DNA from 2 places in the Bradyrhizobium sp. SZCCHNR1051 genome. Region 1 is predicted to be linked to the other one. Evidence: riboswitches for the same ligand, from Rfam matches in the RefSeq annotation. Region 1 holds a riboswitch; the other holds the start of a gene.
What was found. A riboswitch is a leader RNA that binds a small molecule or an ion and turns the genes downstream of it on or off. The one in region 1 is predicted to bind cobalamin.
Positions count from the first base shown of each region.

Region 2: linked by a shared signal. The riboswitch ahead of QW868_RS11540 (HupE/UreJ family protein) and the one ahead of QW868_RS06375 (TonB-dependent receptor plug domain-containing protein) in region 1 are both predicted to bind cobalamin.

Region 1 covers NZ_JAUEYJ010000004.1:209,998-215,042, reverse strand. The annotation lists gene QW868_RS06375 (TonB-dependent receptor plug domain-containing protein) at 1-1,860, opposite strand, end outside; cobalamin riboswitch at 1,956-2,174, opposite strand; gene QW868_RS06370 (DUF2336 domain-containing protein) at 2,458-3,570, opposite strand; gene QW868_RS06365 (SDR family oxidoreductase) at 4,115-4,972, shown strand; gene QW868_RS06360 (hypothetical protein) at 4,972-5,045, shown strand, end outside.
Region 2 covers NZ_JAUEYJ010000008.1:38,466-43,510, reverse strand. The annotation lists gene cobO (cob(I)yrinic acid a,c-diamide adenosyltransferase) at 1-221, opposite strand, end outside; gene cobU (bifunctional adenosylcobinamide kinase/adenosylcobinamide-phosphate guanylyltransferase) at 238-774, opposite strand; cobalamin riboswitch at 810-1,003, shown strand; gene QW868_RS11540 (HupE/UreJ family protein) at 1,123-1,755, shown strand; gene QW868_RS11535 (DUF1636 domain-containing protein) at 1,759-2,154, shown strand; gene cobW (cobalamin biosynthesis protein CobW) at 2,174-3,211, shown strand; gene cobN (cobaltochelatase subunit CobN) at 3,221-5,045, shown strand, end outside.

The sequences.
Region 1 (5,045 bases):
GCCGACCCGCAGCAAGGTGGCCGACAGGCTCAGCGCATCGATCGGCAGCCAGGTGGCGGTGGCGCTCCATTTCTCCTTCGGCCGGCGCAGCAACTGCTGGCCGGTAACCGCGTCGACGGCGCGGGTGAAGGTGTAGTCCGCGCGCAGCGATATCCGATCGGTGAGCCGCGCCGTCACGAAGCTCTCGGTGCCTTCGGTGGTGGCGAGGCCGACATTGGCGTAGGAGGTGAAGGTCGCGTTGAAATTGATCAGGTTGGTGATGCTGTTGTGGAAGTAGGTCGTGCCGAAGCGGACGCGATCGTCGAACAGCGGCTGTTCGAAGCCGGCATCGTAGCCGGTGCTCTGCTCCGGCCGGAGGTTGGGATTGGCGAAGAAGTTGAACGCCGGAAAATCCTGGTGCAACTGGCTCAAGGTCGGTGCCTTGAAGCCGGTGCCGTAGCTCGCCTTCAGCTTGGTCTCGGTGACCGGCAGGATCGCCGCCGGCGCGATCCGGTAGGTGCCATGGCCGCCGAACTGGTCGTTGACGTCGTTGCGCAGGCTCGTCACGACGAACCAGCGCTTCGCGAACTCGGTCTGCAGCTCGACGAAGCCGGCCTTGTTGCCGTTCTCGGCCGAAAGGTCGGTGGTCTTCAGCCGTTCGGTCTGCTGCTCCAGGCCGACGATCAGGTTGTTGCGCGGGGCGAGCTCGGTCACCGCGTGCCAGTCATATTTGATGCGCTCGCCGGTCGCGACCGCGGCAACGGGATTGCCGGCCGTCAGATCGGACGACCAGTTGTTCACATAGTTGACGCCGAAGTAGTTCCTGATGCGGCCGCCGAGCAGCGACCATACGGCTTCCTCGCGCGTCGCCAGTTGATGGACGGTGTGGTTGCTCTGGGCGGCGTCGGGAAAGCTGGGAAAGCCGCTGTCGCCGGTGAACAGCAGGGTGGCGTCGGTGTAGCGGACCACCGAATTGAGCGTCCAGGCCTCGTTGAGATCGACGCCGAGCTTGGACGAGGCGGTGACGTTGTCGTAGGCGTTGCCGATGGCCTTCTGCCCCGCAGGCAGCAATTGCCACGGGGTCACCGGAACGTCACCGGCGTGCAGATGCGCGACGTTGACTGCGTAGTTGACATTGTCCTGAGAGCCGCTCAGCCCCGCGCTCTGGTTGAAGGTCTTGAACGAGCCGCTCTCGACCGAGGCGGTCGCCCGCGCCGGTCCGTCGCCCTTGCGCGTGATCACCGAGATGACGCCGCCGATGGCATCGGAGCCGTACAGTCCGCTCTGCGGCCCGCGCAGCACCTCGAGCTGCTGGATGTCGGCGGCGAGCAGATGTGCGAAATCGAACGCGCCGTTGCCGTTGGTGACGTCGCCTGCGTCGATGCCGTCGATGATGAGCTTGGTGTGGTTGGCATTGGTGCCGCGCATGAAGACGTTGGTCTGGCCGCCCGGGCCGCCGGCCTGCACGATGTTCAATCCGGGGACCGTGCTCAGGATGTCCGGCACGGTGCGGGCCTGCTGCGCGGCGATATCCTTGTCGGTCACCACGGTGATCGCATTCGCGACGTTGGCGACCGGCGTCACAACGCCGGTCGGGCTGACGGCGACGGGGGCGCTGGCCGGCGCTGCCGGCTTTGCAGCCGGCGTCTGCCGTCGCGCGGCGTTGCGGGTTGGAGAACCGCCGGACACCGCCGGCCCTGCGGCAGCCGGCTTGCGCGGCGCGTCAACCTCGACCGGCGGCAAAAGGTTGGGGGAGGCGGATTGCTGCGCGGCTGCCGGGAAAGCACCGAGCAGCGCAAACGACGCGAGGACGCAGAACGACGACAGAACGGCGCGATGCCGCCTGGCATGGGGAACGGGAGACACGAGTGACCTCGGCATGACGTCAGTGGCACGTCACCGCGAACGAGGTCTCACGCAGACCTTTGCAGACCTGCCTGAAAACGATGCCAATAACGCCCCGACCGGCATCCTCGCGTGTGACCACGGCTGACGGCAGGTCTCCTGGCTCGCGGGTCATCACCTCCACGTCGCCTTCCCGGGACCGAGATTTCCCAGTGGCCTATGACGCGAGATTCGCCGCTTACAGTTGCGGGGGCAGCTGCGGCCTTCGATCACGTCTCTTGCGAGACGCATGCGGCACCGCATTCCCTTTTGAGCCCCGGTCGAGGGGCACCGTCACGATCACCGTAGGAGTGCGGGCGCACCAAAGTCAATCCGGCGCCCGGTGATCTCCTGGCGATAACGCTGGCCGGTCGGCTTGATGATGCCCGGCCGCCTGCGACAACCATAGCTGTCGTCCCCGCGTTCGCAGGGACCCATAGCCGCCGGCGGTCGTGTGGCGAAGGACGACGATCCAGACATTTTCCGCCAATTCACATCACGCTGTATGGGTCCCTGCGTTCGCAGGGACGACAGCGGAGTATGAGGAGGCTCGCGAGTCGTTGCTGATGAGGATTGCGTCTTGTGAGCACCCGCTCACTTCTCGACCTTGTTGTGTACCATCCAGAACCGCAGCGTGCGCTGGGCGGTGTCGAGCGACAGCCGGGCATAGTCGCGCTCGGCGAGCTTCAGGGTGTCGCTGTCGATGGCGTGCTTGATCGGCCGATGGGTCAGGATCTTCGCCACCACCGACCAGGCCAGCCTGGCGGTACGGCAGGGGATCAGCACGATGTCGGTGCGCGGGCCTTCGAGCACCTTGGCCATCATCTCGGTCGGCACGTTGTTGAGCAGGCCGAGTGCGGCGGAAACCTCGCCGAACCGGCGGGTCTCGGCGAAGAAGGCGATGGCGGCATCGTTGAGCTCGTTCAGCCCCTTCATGCGCTTGACGGCCTCTTCGGCCAGCGTGAAGTCGCGCCCGACCAGGCCGCCGTCGCTGCGCGCGACGTCCGCGATGGCCTTGAGGATCTTCTTGATCTCCTGTTGCAACGCCGGCGGCGCCGAGGACATCAGCTTGGCGCGCACGGCTTCGGTGGCGCGGCGCAAGAGGTCGCGCAGGTGCTTGGTGGGCAGGTCGACGCGCAGCCCGATGATCTCGGACAGCTCGTCGTCATCCGCGGCATGCGCCATCATCCCGGAATAGCCGGTATCGGAGAAGCGCGCGGTCTGGTTGTTGGCGAGCTTGCGGATGACCCGGCGCTCGCCGCGGTCGACGATGATGTCGGTCACCGCCTCGGTCAGATGCGGACGGCTGGAGATCGCCATCAGGTGATCCTGGCCCTTGGTCGCCGCGACCTCGACCAGCGTATGCTCGGTCAGCCGGCTCGAGTGCATCAGCACGCTCTCGGCCACCGAGATTTCGTCGTCACGGGCGAGCTGCTGGATCAATTCGACGGGCGCGTAGTCGACCGGCGCGAGATGCTTGGAGAGCTCGGCCCGCGCGCGGGTCTCTACTCGTGAGACCAGCATGCACAGCACATTGTCGAACACCTTGATCTGGTCCTCGGTGAGGCGTTCGCCGTCATGCAGGAACAGATTGGTGACCTGGCGCAGCGTGTTGACGCGCTTCGCCGAGGAGCCGCTGCGGACGGCCTCTTCGAGCTCGGTGATGATGGAGTGTTCTGAAGGCGGGAGCTGTTCTGGCTGTGACACGATCGCGCTCGTTTGTCCGGATGGCCGGAGCGACAGCGACGCGCTTGTGATCCCGCTGCAAGGCTCTCGGCCGGAGCAGTTTTCGGCACGGGCGATAACAACGCGTTAGGGTCGGAGGACGTAGTACCCCGGAGAAACACGGATACGGAAAATTAAGGCGATACGCGTAGAGGGGACGACGAGCTGGAGCGCGGTTTTCCGGAGATTCGCCGGACAGGCGATGGAATGAGGCCCGAACACCTCCCCGCGGACGCGGCGACGACAGGCCAGCGAAACGGAAAGGTTAATGATCTCATAAGGTCACGGACCTTCCTTCATCCAGTTTGCTCGCTGCCCTCGATCTCACGTCAGCTGTCATCCTCCCAAGCATTGAAACTTAAACCCCATTCTTGCCGCGGCCATTTTGCTGATGCGCCGTGCGCTGCGTGCGGTCTCCCGGTGTTCCAGGGCGGGCTCGGAAGAGGGATGATCTCGCGCGAAAAATCAGCGCCAGCATCGCGCTGCATCCCGTGCGATAATCGCCGCGCAAATCGTTGAGGTCGCCATGAAATCCGTCGTCATCACCGGCGCGTCCACCGGCATCGGCTTCGCCTGTTCGAAGCTCCTGCTCGCGCGTGGCTTCCAGGTGTTCGGCAGCGTTCGCAAGCAGGCTGATGCAGACCGTCTGCGCAGCGAGCTCGGCGCCAACTTCACGCCGCTGCTGTTCGATGTGACCGACGAAGCGGCGGTGAAGGCGGCCGCCGGCGAGGTGCGAGCGGCGCTCAAGGGCGAGACGCTCGCCGGTCTGGTCAACAATGCCGGCATCGCCGTCGCGGGGCCGGTGACGGAGCTGCCGATCGAGCAGTTTCGCCATCAGATGGAAGTGAACGTCATCGGTCCGGTCATTGCGACCCAGGCGTTCGCGCCGCTGCTCGGCGCCGATCCGGCCATGAAGGGAGAGCGCGGCCGGATCGTGATGATCAGCTCGGTCGCGGGCCGCAACGGCAACCCGCTGATGGCGCCGTATTCGACCTCGAAGCATGCGGTCGAGGGGCTATCCGAGAGCCTGCGCCGCGAGCTGATGCTGTTCGGCATCGACGTCATCGTCATCGCGCCGGGGGCGGTGAAGACGCCGATCTGGGCCAAGGCCGAGGAGGTCGACCTGTCGCCGTATCAGGCCTCGCCGTTCTTCCCGGCGCTGCAGAAGATTCGTGGCTTCATGCTGCATCTCGGCAAGACCGGGCTGCCGGCCGAGACCATCGCCGCGCGGGTGGCCGACGCCTTGACCCTGCCGGCGCCCAGGGTGCGCTACGAGATCGCGCCCGATGCTATCAGGCAATGGATCGTGCGGGTGCTTCCGAAGCGGACCGTCGATCGCATCATTGCCAAGCGGCTCGGCCTGACGCCGGTGACCAGGGCCTGATGCGGGCGATGACGACCATCGGCAAGACCCAGGCGGAGCTGACCCGCCTGGTCGAGGAGGAGATTCGCGCGCA
Region 2 (5,045 bases), on a different contig from region 1:
TCCCACGCGCCCTTGCCGAACTGCACGACGCCGATGCGAAAACCGCGGCCGAGTGCGCGCAGCATCAGGCCCCAGGCCGCCGTCGATTTGCCCTTGCCCTTGCCGGTGTGAACGATCAGCAGGCCCTTCTCGACGGTCTTGGAGGCGACCTCAGCATCCTGCACCGCCTTGCGGTTCTCCATCTTCGCTTTGTGGCGTGAATCGTCGGCGCTTCCGGTCATCGACATTTTCTCCTGGTCACTTCAACGTCAGCGGCAGTCCCGCCGCCATCAGGATCACGCGATCGGCCACGGCCGCGACGTCCTGGTTCAGTCGCCCCTGGGCATCGCGAAAGGCGCGCGCGAGCGCGTTGTCCGGCACGATACCCAGTCCGACCTCATTGGACACGGCCACGACGGGGCCAGGCGCGTCCCTGAACGCCTCGATCAGCTCGGCGCATCGTGCCGGAACGTTCATGTCGGCGAGCATCACATTGCTGAGCCACAGCGTCAGGCAATCGATCAGCATCGGCGCGCTCGAATTTGCCCGTGCACGGACCAGGCCTGCAAGATCATGCGTGGTCTCCAACGTCTGCCATCCCTCGGTGCGGCGCGCTTTGTGCTGCGCGATTCGGTCCTTCATCTCATCGTCGAACGCCTGCGCGGTCGCAACATAGGTCCAAGGTGCGGGAAGGGCGGTCACGAGCGCCTCGGCATGACGGCTCTTGCCGGAACGCGCGCCGCCGAGCACCAGGGTGAGGCGCGGCAGGGCGGGATGCGGGCGGGCGGGGACCATGGGGGACGATTCCGATTGACGGGCTTTGGCGCGACCCGTATCTAACAGATGACGGTTCTCCGAAAGGAGAGATTTAGGGAACACGGTGCGGGTTCTTGACCCAAGGCCGTGGCTGCCCCCGCAACTGTAATCGGCGAGTGTGAGGCCAAGACACCACTGGGAAACCGGGAAGGTGGCTTCATGCGGTGACCCGAGAGCCAGGAGACCTGCCGTCGACATTGCTGTTGGCCGACCCGTCGCGCGGGGAGTCGCGATGCTGGTTCTGATCCCGCCGGGATGGGCGGGATGCCGTCGGATGCAGCGCATCGTCCGGTCCTCTGGGGGAGCCGGCAAGCGACGGAGACGGCCATGAAGTTGACCCGTACCACGACCTTTGCAGCCGCGAGCCTGGTGCTGCTCGCCGCCGATCCCGCCTTCGCGCATCACATGATGGATGGCAAGCTGCCGCAGACGTTTGCGCAGGGCCTGCTGTCCGGCCTCGGCCATCCTGTGATCGGAATCGACCATCTGGCCGCCATCGTCGGTGCGGGCATCGTTGCAGCGCTTCTGGGCCGCGGCTTCGCGCCGGTGCTCGCCTTCACCACAGCGATGATCGCGGGCGTCGGCCTTCATGTGGCCAAGGCCAACATCCCGGCTGCCGAGCTGCTGGTCGGCCTGACCACCGTCGTGGTCGGTCTGGTGGTGGTGATGCGTGGCGGTTTCGGCGTGCTGCCCGTCGCCGGCCTGTTCGCCGTGACCGGCCTCGTCCATGGATATGCGCTGGGTGAATCGATCGTTGGGGCCGAGAACACCCCGCTCGGGGCCTATCTCGTCGGTCTGCTCGTGATCCAGACCCTCATCGCCGCCGGCGCGTTCCTCGGCACCAGGCTGCTGTCGGCGAAGGCCAAAGCGGCCGCACCGCTGGCGCTGCGGCTCGCGGGCGCTGCCATCGTGCTGGTGGGAGGGGTCGCCGCGGCGACGGCGGCCGGCGTGATCGGCTGATTGATGACCGCATCGGAGACTGGTGAGACGACGCTGTTCGTCTGCGTCACCTGCCGTTCGCAGGCGACGGAACCTACGCCGCCTGATCAGCCGCGGGCCGGAGCCCGTCTGCTCGCCGCGATCGAGACGTTGCCGACCGCGCAGCGCGCCGGTGTCACCGTGGTCGGCGTCGAGTGCCTGTCGAACTGCAATCGTGCGTGCACGGTTGCAGTGACGGCGCCGGGCAAATGGACCTACGTGCTCGGCGCGCTCGATCCGGATCTGCATGTTCAGGATGTGCTGACATTCGCGCAGCTGCATCAGCGCCATGACGCCGGCCTGCCGGCCTGGCGCGAGCGTCCCGAATACATCCGCAAGAACACCGTTGCGCGCGTTCCCGCGCTGTCAGCACCACGCTGAAACGAGAGATCGTATCGCCATGACGAAGTCGTTCGCCAAGACGCCTTGCACCATCGTCACCGGTTTCCTCGGCGCCGGCAAGACCACGCTGGTGCGCAACCTGATCGAGACCGCGAACGGTCGCCGGCTCGCCATCATCGTCAACGAGTTCGGCGATGTCGGCATCGACGGCGACATCCTGAAAGGCTGCGGCGTGCCGGACTGTCCGGAGGATCGCATCGTCGAGCTGTCGAACGGCTGTCTGTGCTGCACCGTTGCCGATGATTTCGTGCCCGCGCTCAGGAGCCTGCTGGATCAGAAGGAGCCGCCCGAGCATATCGTGATCGAGACCTCGGGGCTCGCGCTGCCGAAGCCGCTGGTGCAGGCCTTCAACTGGCCGGAGATCGCGACGCGCGTCACCGTCGACGGTGTGGTGGCGGTCGTCGACGGCCCGGCGGTGGTCGCGGGACGCTTCGCCGACGATCCCGAAGCGCTCGCCGCGCAGCGCGCCAGTGATGCTTCACTCGATCACGACAACCCGCTGGAGGAGGTCTACGAGGACCAGCTGCTGTGCGCCGATCTCGTTGTGATGAACAAGAGCGACCTGATGAGCGAGGAGCAGCGCAAGGATGTCGCGGCCGAGATCACGGCGAAGGTGCAGCGTGCCGTCAAGGTGATCGCGACGGAGCACGGCAGGCTGTCGGCTTCAATTCTGCTCGGGCTCGGTGCCGCAGCGGAGGACGATCTCGCGGCCCGACCGTCACATCACGACAACGAGGCCGAGCACGACCACGACGATTTCGAGAGTTTCGTGCTCGACGTTCCGGCGCAGGCTTCGCCCGATGCGCTCGTCGACCGCATCGCGGCCGCCGTCGACGCGCATGACGTATTGCGCGTGAAGGGGTTCGTGGAAGTCGCCGGCAAGCCGCTGCGCCTCCTGGTGCAGGCCGTCGGCAACCGCATCCAGCATCAGTTCGAGCGCCCGTGGCGATCCGGCGAATCGCGGCAGGGGCGGCTGGTGATCATCGGCGAGCGCGGCCTCGATGCCGCCGCCATCCAGAGCCTGATCACAGGATAGGCGGGACCGATGCACCTGCTGGCGACAACGGGCGCGGATCTCGACGACCTCGAACAGGCCGTGGATCTTGCACAGTCGCCGGCCGAAATCGTCGTGCTGTCGTTCTCGGATAGCGACTTGTCGGCATTGGCCGAGGCCTGGACCGCGTCGTCGGATGAGCTGCCGAGCCTGCGCCTCGCGAGCCTGAAACGGCTGAAGCATCCGATGTCGGTCGATCTCTATGTCGACCGCGTCGTGCTGGGCGCGCGCGCCGTCGTCGTGCGCTGTCTCGGCGGGCTCGACTATTGGCGCTACGGGCTGGAGCGCATCGCATCGGTCTGCCGCAGCCGCCACATCCTGTTCGCGGCACTGCCGGGTGATGATCGCGCCGACGAGAGGCTCGATGCGCTCTCGACCCTGCCGCAGGACGCGACCTCGCGTCTCTACGGCTATCTGCACGAGGGCGGCGTCGGCAATGCGCGCGAGGCCCTGCGCTATCTCGCGACGCTGCTCGGGCGCGACGCGCATTTTGCGGAGCCGGTCGCGATCGGTTCGATCGTCGGCTTCATGCCCGATCGCGGAGCCGTCGGCATCGATGATCTCTGCGGCCACGATGATGCGCGGCCCACCGCGTTGATCGTGTTCTACCGTGCGGGCCTGCTCGCCGCGGATACGGCAGGGATCGCGGAGCTGATGCGGGCGCTCGAAGGTGAAGGGCTGGCGGCGGTCGCGGTCGCGGTGACCAGCCTGAAGGATCCCAATATCGGGGATGCACTGGCGCGACTCGTCCAGCGCCGGCGTCCTGCGATCATTTTGAACGCCACCGCGTTCTCGGCGCTGCGCGACGACGGCACTACGGTGCTCGACCTCGCGGACGCGCCGGTCTTGCAGATCATCCAGGCGCAGAGCACCGAAGAGGCCTGGGCCTCGTCGGCGCGCGGACTGTCGCCGACGGATCTGGCCATGAATGTCGTTCTGCCGGAGCTCGACGGCCGGCTGTTGGCGCGCCCGATTGCGTTCAAGGGTGAAATGCCGGCGGATGAGCGTCTGCAGTTCGGCACGATGCGTTATGTACCGCAACACGACCGCATTGCTTACGTCGCCCGGCTCGCGGCGCGATGGGCGCGGCTGCGGGCGCTGCCGGCAAGCGAGCGGCGCGTGGCGCTGATGCTTTCCGATTATCCGGCGCGCGGCGGGCGCCGCGGCTACGCTGTCGGTCTCGACACCAGCGAAAGCGCAGCCGCCATTGCGCGGCTGTTGGCGGAGGCGGGGTACGATATCGACCGCGCAGCGCCGACCGCCGAAGATGTCGACGCGCTGCTGCGGGACGAGGCAGATGAGCTCGTGGTGCCGCTCGCGGCCTATCGGTGTGCTCTGGCGCTGTTGCCGGATGAGCTGCAGCGTGCCTCGCATGACAATTGGGGAGAGGCGGAAGCCGACCCGGCGGTTCGAGATGGCACCTTCCGTTTTCCGGTGCTGCGTGCGGGAAAACTCTCGATCCTGCTACAGCCGGATCGTGGCAATCGCGCCGATCGCAAGTCTGGGTACCATGACACGAGCGTGCCTCCGCGGCACGCCTATGTCGCGCTCTATGCGCATCTGCGTGAGGCCGAGCGGATCGATGCGCTGATTCATCTCGGTGCGCATGGCACGCTGGAATGGCTGCCTGGCAAGGCACTGGCGCTCTCAAATGCGTGCTGGCCGGAGGCCGTGCTGGGCCCGCTGCCGGTGATCTATCCCTTCATCGTCAACAATCCCGGCGAAGCGATGCAGGCCAAGCGGCGATTGTCGGCCCTGACGCTCGGGCATCTGACGCCGCCGCTGTCGCAGGCCGGTCTGCACGGACCCTTGCTGG